Regions from separate parts of the Enterobacter sp. SA197 genome, predicted to be linked through region 2. Evidence: predicted binding sites of a transcription regulator. Region 2 holds the regulator's gene; each other region holds the start of a gene.
What was found. The regulator LexA, encoded in region 2, represses DNA repair genes until DNA is damaged. The targets are predictions, from matches to a motif close to TNCTGTATGTACATACAGNA.

Region 1: the regulator LexA is predicted to act here: its motif matches at 2,086-2,105, upstream of metR (HTH-type transcriptional regulator MetR).
Region 3: the regulator LexA is predicted to act here: its motif matches at 1,611-1,630, upstream of M1D91_RS08185 (DNA translocase FtsK 4TM domain-containing protein).

Annotation. Positions count from the first base shown of each region.
Region 1 is NZ_CP096393.1:212,532-215,812, forward strand. Features, by position in the region: gene yigL (sugar/pyridoxal phosphate phosphatase YigL) at 1-234, shown strand, start outside; gene M1D91_RS01020 (carboxylate/amino acid/amine transporter) at 314-1,213, shown strand; gene metR (HTH-type transcriptional regulator MetR) at 1,101-2,054, opposite strand; gene metE (5-methyltetrahydropteroyltriglutamate--homocysteine S-methyltransferase) at 2,291-3,281, shown strand, end outside.
Region 2 is NZ_CP096393.1:348,445-351,725, reverse strand. Features, by position in the region: gene zur (zinc uptake transcriptional repressor Zur) at 1-445, shown strand, start outside; gene M1D91_RS01630 (CsbD family protein) at 542-751, opposite strand; gene lexA (transcriptional repressor LexA) at 1,017-1,631, opposite strand; gene M1D91_RS01620 (diacylglycerol kinase) at 1,740-2,108, opposite strand; gene plsB (glycerol-3-phosphate 1-O-acyltransferase PlsB) at 2,237-3,281, shown strand, end outside.
Region 3 is NZ_CP096393.1:1,788,860-1,792,140, forward strand. Features, by position in the region: gene trxB (thioredoxin-disulfide reductase) at 1-524, opposite strand, end outside; gene lrp (leucine-responsive transcriptional regulator Lrp) at 1,078-1,572, shown strand; gene M1D91_RS08185 (DNA translocase FtsK 4TM domain-containing protein) at 1,683-3,281, shown strand, end outside.

The DNA.
Region 1 (3,281 bases), 140 kb from region 2:
TCGAAAGGGCATGCGCTGGAGGCCGTATCCGCAGCGCTGGGTTACAGCCTTAAAGAGTGCATCTCCTTTGGCGACGGCATGAACGATGCCGAAATGCTCTCTATGGCGGGCAAAGGATGCATCATGGGCAACGCCCATCAGCGCCTGAAGGATCTGCACCCGGAGCTGGAAGTGATTGGTACTAACGCCGACAACGCTGTCCCACATTATCTACGCAAACTCTTTCTTGAGTGACGATAGGGTTATTTATTGACCAGTTGTCAACCAAAGACTCCGCTACAATGGGTGTTCCTTATCCAGAGAGACATTCATTGTGGCGCTTCTCATCATTACCACGATCCTGTGGGCCTTCTCTTTTAGCCTGATTGGCGAGTACCTTGCCGGGCATGTTGACAGCTATTTTTCGGTGCTGATGCGCGTCGGGCTGGCGGCGCTGGTCTTTTTACCTTTCCTGCGCACGCGCGGGCTACCCTTTAAAACAATCGGTTTGTATATGCTGGTGGGGGCGCTCCAACTGGGCATTATGTACCTGTTCAGCTTCCGGGCCTACCTCTACCTGACAGTCTCGGAGTTCCTGCTCTTCACCGTCTTCACGCCGCTTTATATCACCCTCATTTACGATCTGCTCAGTAAACGCAAACTGCGCTGGGGCTATGCGCTGAGTGCGCTGCTGGCGGTGGTGGGAGCGGCGATTATTCGTTATGACAAAGTCAGTGAGCACTTCTGGACAGGGCTGATGTTTGTTCAGCTTGCCAACCTCAGTTTCGCCATCGGCATGGTGGGCTATAAACGCCTGATGGAAACCCGTCCTATGCCGCAGCACAACGCGTTTGCGTGGTTCTACCTCGGTGCGTTTGTGGTGGCGGTGACCGCCTGGTTTGCGCTGGGAAATCCACAAAAACTGCCAACCACCAACGTACAGTGGGGCGTGCTGATCTGGCTGGGCGTGGTGGCGTCAGGGCTTGGCTACTTCATGTGGAACTACGGGGCAACGCAGGTGGATGCCGGTACGCTTGGCATCATGAATAATGTGCACGTTCCGGCCGGGCTGCTGGTTAACCTTGCCATCTGGCAGGAGCAGCCCCACTGGCCGAGCTTTATTATTGGTGGCTCGGTGATAATGGCCTCGCTGTGGGTCCATCGACAGTGGGTCGCTCCGCGCTCCGCACAAACGGCAGATGGTCGCAAGCGTGGTTCCGCGCTGAGCGAATAAACGCCTCGGTCACCGGTTGACGCTGCTCACCATCGCGTGTGGCGGCGTACAACCGGCTCCACAAGCCTTCTCCCAGCGTCTTTGTCACCACCAGCCCCTGGCGTTCAAAACTCTCCACCACCCAGTGCGGCAGTGCGGCAATCCCCATCCGCGCCGCCACCATCTGAATCAATAACAGGGTGTTATCCACACTTTTTAGCGACGGGCTGACGCCTGCCGGTTGCAGGAAGTGACGCCAGATATCCAGACGACTGCGTTGCACCGGGTAAATAAGCAGCGTTTCGGCGGCAATATCTTCCGGTGCGATTCGCGCCCGTGAAGCAAGAGGATGGTCAGGCGAGAGCACCAGCCGCACTTCAAAATCAAACATCGGCGAATAGTACAGCCCGCTGCGCGGCAGAATGTCCGATGTCATCACCAGATCCAGCTCGCCCTGCTGTAAGGCTGGCTGCGGGTCAAAGGTCACGCCTGATTTAAAATCCATCTCCACCTGCGGCCACTGGGTATGAAAACGCTCCAGCGCCGGCGTCAACCACTGGATACAGCTGTGACATTCAATGGCGATGCGCAGGCGTGTTTGCTGCGGTTTATTGCAGGCCTGCAACGCGCTGGTGATTTGTGGCAGCACCTGGTTTGCCAGTTGCAGCAGGATTTCGCCCTGCGGCGTAAAGCGCAGGGGCTGACTTTTACGCACAAACAGCCGGAAGCCCAGGCGCTGTTCCAGATCGCTGAACTGGTGGGAAAGGGCGGACTGAGTCTGGTGCAGCGATGCCGCCGCCGCCGCGAGAGAACCGCTGTTGCGTAACGCCTGCAGCGTTTTCAGATGTTTAATTTCGATCATGAAAGTCCTTCACTCCGGCATGACAAATTTGCGCTTGAGGAATATACAGTACCTTTTGATTATAGATGTGTAAACATCTGGACGTCTAAAATCCGTCGTCTTTTAAATTTATGACGCGGTGGCTGCGTTTACCTGCTCCGGCCACTTACTTCAGTAAGCTCCCGGAAATAAGCAAACGTGCTGCCTGCCCTGAATTCAAAATCTAACGTATTGACAATGACTTAGAGGAAGCGCAAATGACAGTTATCACACACACCCTCGGTTTTCCTCGCGTTGGTCTGCGTCGCGAGCTGAAAAAAGCGCAAGAGAGCTATTGGGCGGGCAACCTTTCCCGTGAAGAGCTGCTGGCGGTTGGCCGCGAACTGCGTGCCCGTCACTGGGAGCAGCAAAAAGCGGCGGGCATTGACCTGTTGCCGGTGGGCGACTTCGCCTGGTACGATCACGTTCTGACCACCAGCCTGCTGCTCGGCAATGTTCCGGCTCGTCATCAGAACAGAGACGGTGCTATCGATATTGATACGCTGTTCCGCATGGGTCGTGGCCGTGCGCCCACCGGTGAACCGGCAGCAGCAGCGGAAATGACCAAGTGGTTTAACACCAACTATCACTACATGGTGCCGGAGTTCGTCAAAGGCCAACAGTTCAGTCTGCGCTGGACGCAACTGCTGGAGGAAGTGGACGACGCGCTGGCGCTGGGCCACAGAGTTAAACCTGTATTGTTAGGCCCGGTCACTTACCTGTGGTTGGGTAAAGTCAAAGGTGAACCCTTTGATCGCCTGAGCCTGCTGAACGATATTCTGCCGGTCTACCAGCAGGTACTGGCTGAACTGGCAACACGCGGCATTGAGTGGGTACAGATTGACGAACCTGCGCTGGTACTGGAACTGCCACAGGTGTGGCTGGATGCGTTCAAACCGGCGTACGACGCGCTGTCCGGGCAGGTGAAGCTGTTGTTAACGACCTATTTCGAGGGCGTCACCCCTAACCTGGACACCATTACGGCGCTGCCGGTACAGGGGCTGCACGTTGATCTTGTTCACGGTAACGATGACGTTGTGAGGCTACATGAGCGCCTGCCCTCTGACTGGTTGCTCTCGGCAGGCCTGATTAACGGTCGTAACGTCTGGCGTGCCGATCTTACAGAGAAATATGCACAAATTGCGGTGATCAACGGCCAACGTCCGCTATGGGTGGCCCCTTCCTGTTCGCTGTTGCATAGCCCCATCG
Region 2 (3,281 bases):
GACGCCACAGCGCCTTGAGGTTCTGCGGCTGATGAGTCTGCAAGAGGGTGCTATCAGCGCTTATGATCTGCTGGATCTGCTTCGCGAGAGCGAGCCGCAGGCGAAACCGCCCACCGTTTATCGTGCGCTGGATTTCCTGCTGGAACAAGGCTTTGTGCACAAAGTAGAATCTACCAACAGCTATGTGTTGTGCCATCTTTTTGACCAGCCGACCCATACTTCGGCGATGTTCATCTGCGATCGTTGCGGGGTGGTCAAAGAGGAAGAAGCGGAAGGTGTGGAAGATATCATGCACATGCTCGCCGCAAAATTAGGCTTTGCCCTGCGCCATAATGTTATTGAAGCGCATGGCCTGTGTGCCCGTTGCGCTGAAGTGGAAGCCTGCCGCCATCAGGGCGACTGCCACCACGATCACTCAATTTTAATCAAGAAAAAGCCACGTTAAGCACGGGCTCTGGGCGGGTGGAGAAAGAAGAGTGGTACGTCCATGTACCGTCGGGCAGGGTAGTCTCTTAAAATGCCTGTTCAGAGGGCTTTAAGACTACCAGCGGTAATCGTGACGGGTTTCCCAGTCACCAACCTCTTTTTCCGCTTGATCTTTCTGGTAGCCATAACGTTCCTGGATTTTACCTACCAGCTGATCGCGTTTACCTTCGATGACGGTCATGTCATCGTCAGTCAGTTTGCCCCACTGTTCTTTCGCTTTACCTTTGAACTGTTTCCAGTTACCGCCGACTTCGTCTTTATTCATAATCATTTCCTCATCGTTCGGTTTTGAATAGCGAGTATTCATCCATTTATTACGTTCTTAATGTGCTGAACGTGATAATAATTGTAGTCAGGGATAACGATGCGGTGGATTTATTCGGAATTTTTAACCATCCATACGCTGTTTTGAAGAATAGACATTGAGGAGAAAAAAGAATGCGGCAGAGAACGAGGGGGATTTAAGTTATTGTAATAAAAGCAAATAAACCGCGATAACTGTATGCGTTATCACGGCTCATAAAAGTAAGTTACAGCCATTCGCCATTGCGGATCACGCCAACCGCCAGCCCTTCAATGGTAAAATTCTGCTCGCGCAGATTAACCACGATAGGCGAAAACTCGCTATTTTCCGGCAGGAGCTGAACAGTATTACCTTGCTTTTTCAGCCGTTTAACCGTCACTTCGTCATCAATACGGGCGACCACTACCTGACCATTACGGACATCCTGCGTTTTATGCACGGCCAGAAGGTCGCCGTCCATAATGCCAATGTCTTTCATCGACATCCCGCTAACGCGCAGCAGGAAATCAGCATTAGGTTTGAACAGAGAGGGGTCAACCTGGTAATGGCCTTCAATATGCTGCTGGGCCAGAAGAGGCTCGCCCGCCGCGACGCGCCCGACTAAGGGCAGACCTGCATCATCTTCCACTTCAAGCAGCAAACGAATGCCACGAGAGGCACCAGAGACAATCTCAAGTACACCCTTACGCGCCAGCGCTTTCAGATGCTCTTCCGCTGCGTTTGGGGAACGGAACCCCAATTGTTGCGCGATCTCTGCACGCGTCGGCGGCATACCGGTTTGGTTGATTCGATCGCGGATAAGATCGAACACCTCTTGCTGCCTGGCCGTTAAAGCTTTCATTCCGCCCCCTGGGTGTATATACAGTTATGCTGTGAGTATATACAGCTAAAGGCGATTTTGAAACCAAAATTACGCAAAAAACCAGCAGTTAGCGCAAATCCTGAAGCTTTATCGAAAATGGCTCCACAACAGCGAAACCCAGGTAAAGATCGCAACCAGAATGGCCATCAACACCGCTGCCGACCCCATATCTTTCGCGCGCCCGGACAGCTCATGAAATTCAGCGCCAATTCGGTCAACCACGGCTTCAATAGCGCTGTTGAGGATTTCAACAATCATCACCAGAACCACTGAGCCAATCAGCAATACACGGGTGATGGCGTCAACATCAAGGAAACAGGCGATAATAATTGCCAGAATGACCGCAACGGCCTCCTGGCGGAAAGCAGCTTCGTTGATCCATGCTGCGCGTACGCCTTTCCATGAATAACCCGCCGCTTTGATGATGCGGGTAATGCCAGTGGTATTATTGGCCATTAAAAGAACCTTTTTATGTAATGAACAACGATCTCTATGTAAGGTTATAGAGGTACAAAGAATTTGTGCGCGCTTTCTGATATTCTTGCGGCGCAATGGCATTTTTAACCAGAGGCTTCACATCCTTTATGTCCGGCTGGCCACGAATTTACTACAAATTACTTAATTTACCATTAAGCGTACTGGTAAAAAGTAAGTCGATCCCTGCGGAACCTGCGCAGGAGCTGGGGCTCGATACCTCACGCCCTATTATGTACGTTTTGCCTTATAACTCTAAGGCTGACTTACTCACGTTACGTGCACAATGTCTGGCACATGATTTGCCGGACCCGTTAGAACCGCTGGTGATCGACGGAGCGGAGCTCCCGCGATACATCTTCATTCACGGTGGACCACGGGTGTTTACCTGGTACACGCCGAAAGAAGAGTCTATCAAGCTGTTCCATGACTATCTCGATGTGCACCGTAGCCATCCCGATCTGGATGTGCAGATGGTGCCGGTTTCGATGATGTTCGGCCGCTCACCGGGCCGCGAGAAGGGTGAAGTGAATCCCCCCCTGCGTATGCTCAATGGCATCCAGAAATTCTTTGCTGTCTCCTGGCTTGGCCGTGACAGCTTTGTACGCTTCTCTCCCCCGGTCTCGTTACGCCGCATGGCGACCGAGCACGGTACGGATAAAATCATCGCGCAGAAGCTGGCCCGTGTGGCGCGTATGCATTTCGCTCGCCAGCGTCTGGCTGCGGTTGGCCCGCGCCTGCCTGCCCGTCAGGATCTGTTTAACAAACTGCTGGCCTCCAAGGCAATTGCGCGTGCAGTAGAAGACGAAGCGCGCAGCAAAAAAATCTCTCATGACAAGGCGCAGCAAAACGCCATCGCCCTGATGGAAGAGATAGCGGCAAACTTCTCTTATGAGATGATTCGTCTCTCCGATCGCATCCTGAGCTTTACCTGGAACCGTCTGTATCAGGGCATTAACGTGCACAACGCTGAGCGTGTGCGCCAGTTGGCCCATGATGGCCATGAAATTGTTTATGTGCCCTGCCACCGCAGCCACATGGACTATTTATTGCTCTCCTACGTCCTTTACCACCAGGGGCTGGTCCCGCCGCATATCGCGGCTGGTATTAACCTGAACTTCTGGCCTGCCGGCCCGATTTTCCGCCGTCTGGGCG
Region 3 (3,281 bases), 1.4 Mb from region 2:
ATCAGATGCACTTCAGAGGCGATATTCGCCAGATAAAGAGCTTCTTCAACGGCTGTGTTACCACCACCAATGACGGCAACTTTCTGGTTACGGTAGAAGAAACCATCGCAGGTTGCGCAGGCGGAGACGCCACGGCCTTTATAGGCTTCTTCAGAAGGCAGGCCCAGATAGCGTGCAGAGGCGCCCGTAGCGATGATTAATGCATCACAGGTGTACTCGCCACTGTCGCCGGTCAGACGGAAGGGGCGGTTCTGAAGATCAACGCTATTGATGTGGTCGAACAGAATCTGAGTATCGAATTTTTCGGCATGCTCGTGCATGCGCTCCATCAGCAACGGCCCGGTCAGATGATTGGGATCGCCAGGCCAGTTTTCCACTTCGGTCGTGGTGGTGAGCTGACCGCCTTTCTCCATACCTGTAATTAATACCGGCTCCAGGTTTGCGCGTGCAGCATAGACCGCAGCGGTATAACCCGCGGGGCCTGAACCCAGGATAAGCAGCTTGCTGTGTTTGGCCGTACCCATGAAATCCTCATTTTTATTTGCATACATTGAGTCGGATTGTAGGGAATTTGTAAGCGTAAAAAAAGAGTGCAGCGGTTTTGTTAACGATATGTGTAATAGACAAAGCCGATGGCAAAGTTCAAGGGAAGATTTCAAATATAATAATTTCTACTGAAAATCGGTCGCTTATAAGGGGATAAAATGAGTATTACGGGACCCCGATGATGAATATCTGGCATGTTGTACTAAAAAAAGATGTTTTGCTTTGACAATCCCCTGCGCATTTGCGAAAACATCAAAGGAAGAAAAAAAGCAGTGTTTCGCGCGTGATGCAAAATCATGCATGTAAATGCCATTTTTACCGGGCTAGCGAAATCTACGCATGGTGTGGACAGATGCCATCCGTGATGTCGATAGTGGCCTTCAGGCACCGGCTTCTTAATACAGACCCTGGGATTATGTGGTGTTGGCGTTACACAACACGTTACACATAAAGCGACGGGCAAAGACTCTGAACAGTGAAGTGCACAGGGTCAAGACAGGAGTAGGGAAGGAATACAGAGAGACAATAATAATGGTAGATAGCAAGAAGCGCCCTGGCAAAGATCTCGACCGCATCGATCGTAATATCCTGAACGAATTGCAAAAAGATGGGCGTATTTCCAACGTCGAGCTTTCTAAACGAGTGGGACTTTCTCCCACGCCGTGCCTTGAGCGCGTGCGCAGGCTGGAAAGACAGGGATTCATTCAGGGCTATACAGCACTGCTGAACCCACATTATCTGGATGCATCACTTCTGGTTTTTGTTGAGATTACTCTGAATCGTGGCGCGCCGGATGTGTTTGAGCAATTTAACTCCGCTGTACAAAAACTTGAAGAAATTCAAGAGTGTCATCTTGTTTCTGGCGATTTCGACTACTTGTTGAAAACACGTGTGCCAGATATGTCGGCCTATCGTAAGCTTTTAGGGGAAACCCTGTTGCGACTGCCAGGCGTCAATGACACCCGTACCTATGTGGTGATGGAAGAAGTCAAACAAAGCAATCGTCTGGTTATCAAGACGCGCTAATACGGAACAGGTGCAAAATCAGCTTTTTTTGATTACACTCCTGTTAATCCATACAGCAACAGTGCCGGGGCTTCCCGGCGCTGTTGTCCGTTTTAGCTGGAGAGCCTTACTTGAGCCAGGAATACACAGAAGACAAAGAAGTCACACTTACCAAGCTAAGCAGCGGGCGTCGACTCCTTGAGGCGTTGCTGATCCTCGTTTCTCTGTTTGCCATCTGGCTGATGGCGGCACTTATAAGTTTTAACCCGTCCGATCCCAGTTGGTCTCAGACTGCATGGCATGAACCCATCCATAACTTAGGTGGGCAACCCGGTGCGTGGCTTGCAGACACCCTGTTCTTCATTTTCGGCATTATGGCTTACACCATCCCGGTCATTATTATCGGTGGATGTTGGTTCGCTTACCGCCACCGTGCTAATGAAGATTACATCGATTATTTCGCGGTTTCGCTGCGGTTAATTGGCGCGCTGGCGCTGATCCTTACCTCATGCGGCCTTGCAGCAATAAATGCCGATGATATCTGGTACTTTGCCTCTGGCGGCGTGATTGGCAGTCTGCTCAGCACCACACTGCAGCCACTGTTACGTAGCAGCGGCGGAACCATTGCGTTGCTGTGCGTTTGGGCCGCAGGCCTTACGCTCTTTACGGGCTGGTCTTGGGTGACTATCGCAGAAAAAATCGGCAGCGTGATCCTCAGCATCCTGACCTTCGCCAGCAATCGTACGCGACGTGACGACACCTGGGTTGATGAAGATGAGTATGAAGAGGATGAAGACGATGACGTCCCATCCCGTGCGCCCCGAGAGTCGCGTCGTGCTCGCATCATGCGAGGGGCACTGGCTCGTCGCAAGAGCGTGGCGGAAAAATTCAGTAATCCGATGGGACGTAAAACCGATGAAGCGCTCTTCTCCGGTAAACGCATGGATGACGATGGCGCTGAAGAGATTGAATACTCCGCACGCGGTGTTCCGGCGGATGCTGACGATGTACTGTTCTCGGGTAATCGGGCGACGCACGCAGAAGAGGCCTACGACCCGCTGTTGAGTGGATATCGGGCGACCGAACCCCTTAACGCGGCAGCTACGGAAATGACCGCTGCTCAGGCTTATGCGGCTCCAGCAGCCCCGGCAGATTATGCTCCGGAGCAGCCCCCCGCGTGGCAGCAGTCGATCCCTGAGCCTTATGCTTCTCAGGCGTCAGCCGAGCCTGGTCCGGTGTCCGCGCAAGTGGTGCCAGCGCAGGAGAGCGACTGGCAGCCTACGGCCCCGGTTGTCACCGAGCCTATGGAGTATCAGACCTCTCTGCCTGAGCCAGCCTACGCTGCCCCTGAACCTACTCGTGAGCCGGAACCAGAGCCTGAACCTGAAGAGGTTAAGCATTCCCGTCCACCGCTTTATTATTTTGAAGAAGTTGAAGAGAAGCGGGCCCGTGAGCGCGAGCAGCTTGCGGCCTGGTATCAACCGGTTCCCGAAACCGTTCAGGAGCCACCGCGTCCTGTCACTCCCGCTCCGACAGTTGCACCTGCGGCTGCGCCCGTGACCGCAGCGGCCGTCTCCGCCGTCTCGGGCGTATCACATGCCTCTGCTCCGGAGGCGGTTAACCCGCTCTTCAGTCTTGCTGAAGGCGGGGCGCCGCGACAGCAGGTGAAGGAAGGAATTGGTCCACAGCTGCCCCGTCCGAACCGCGTACGTGTACCGACCCGCCGTGAA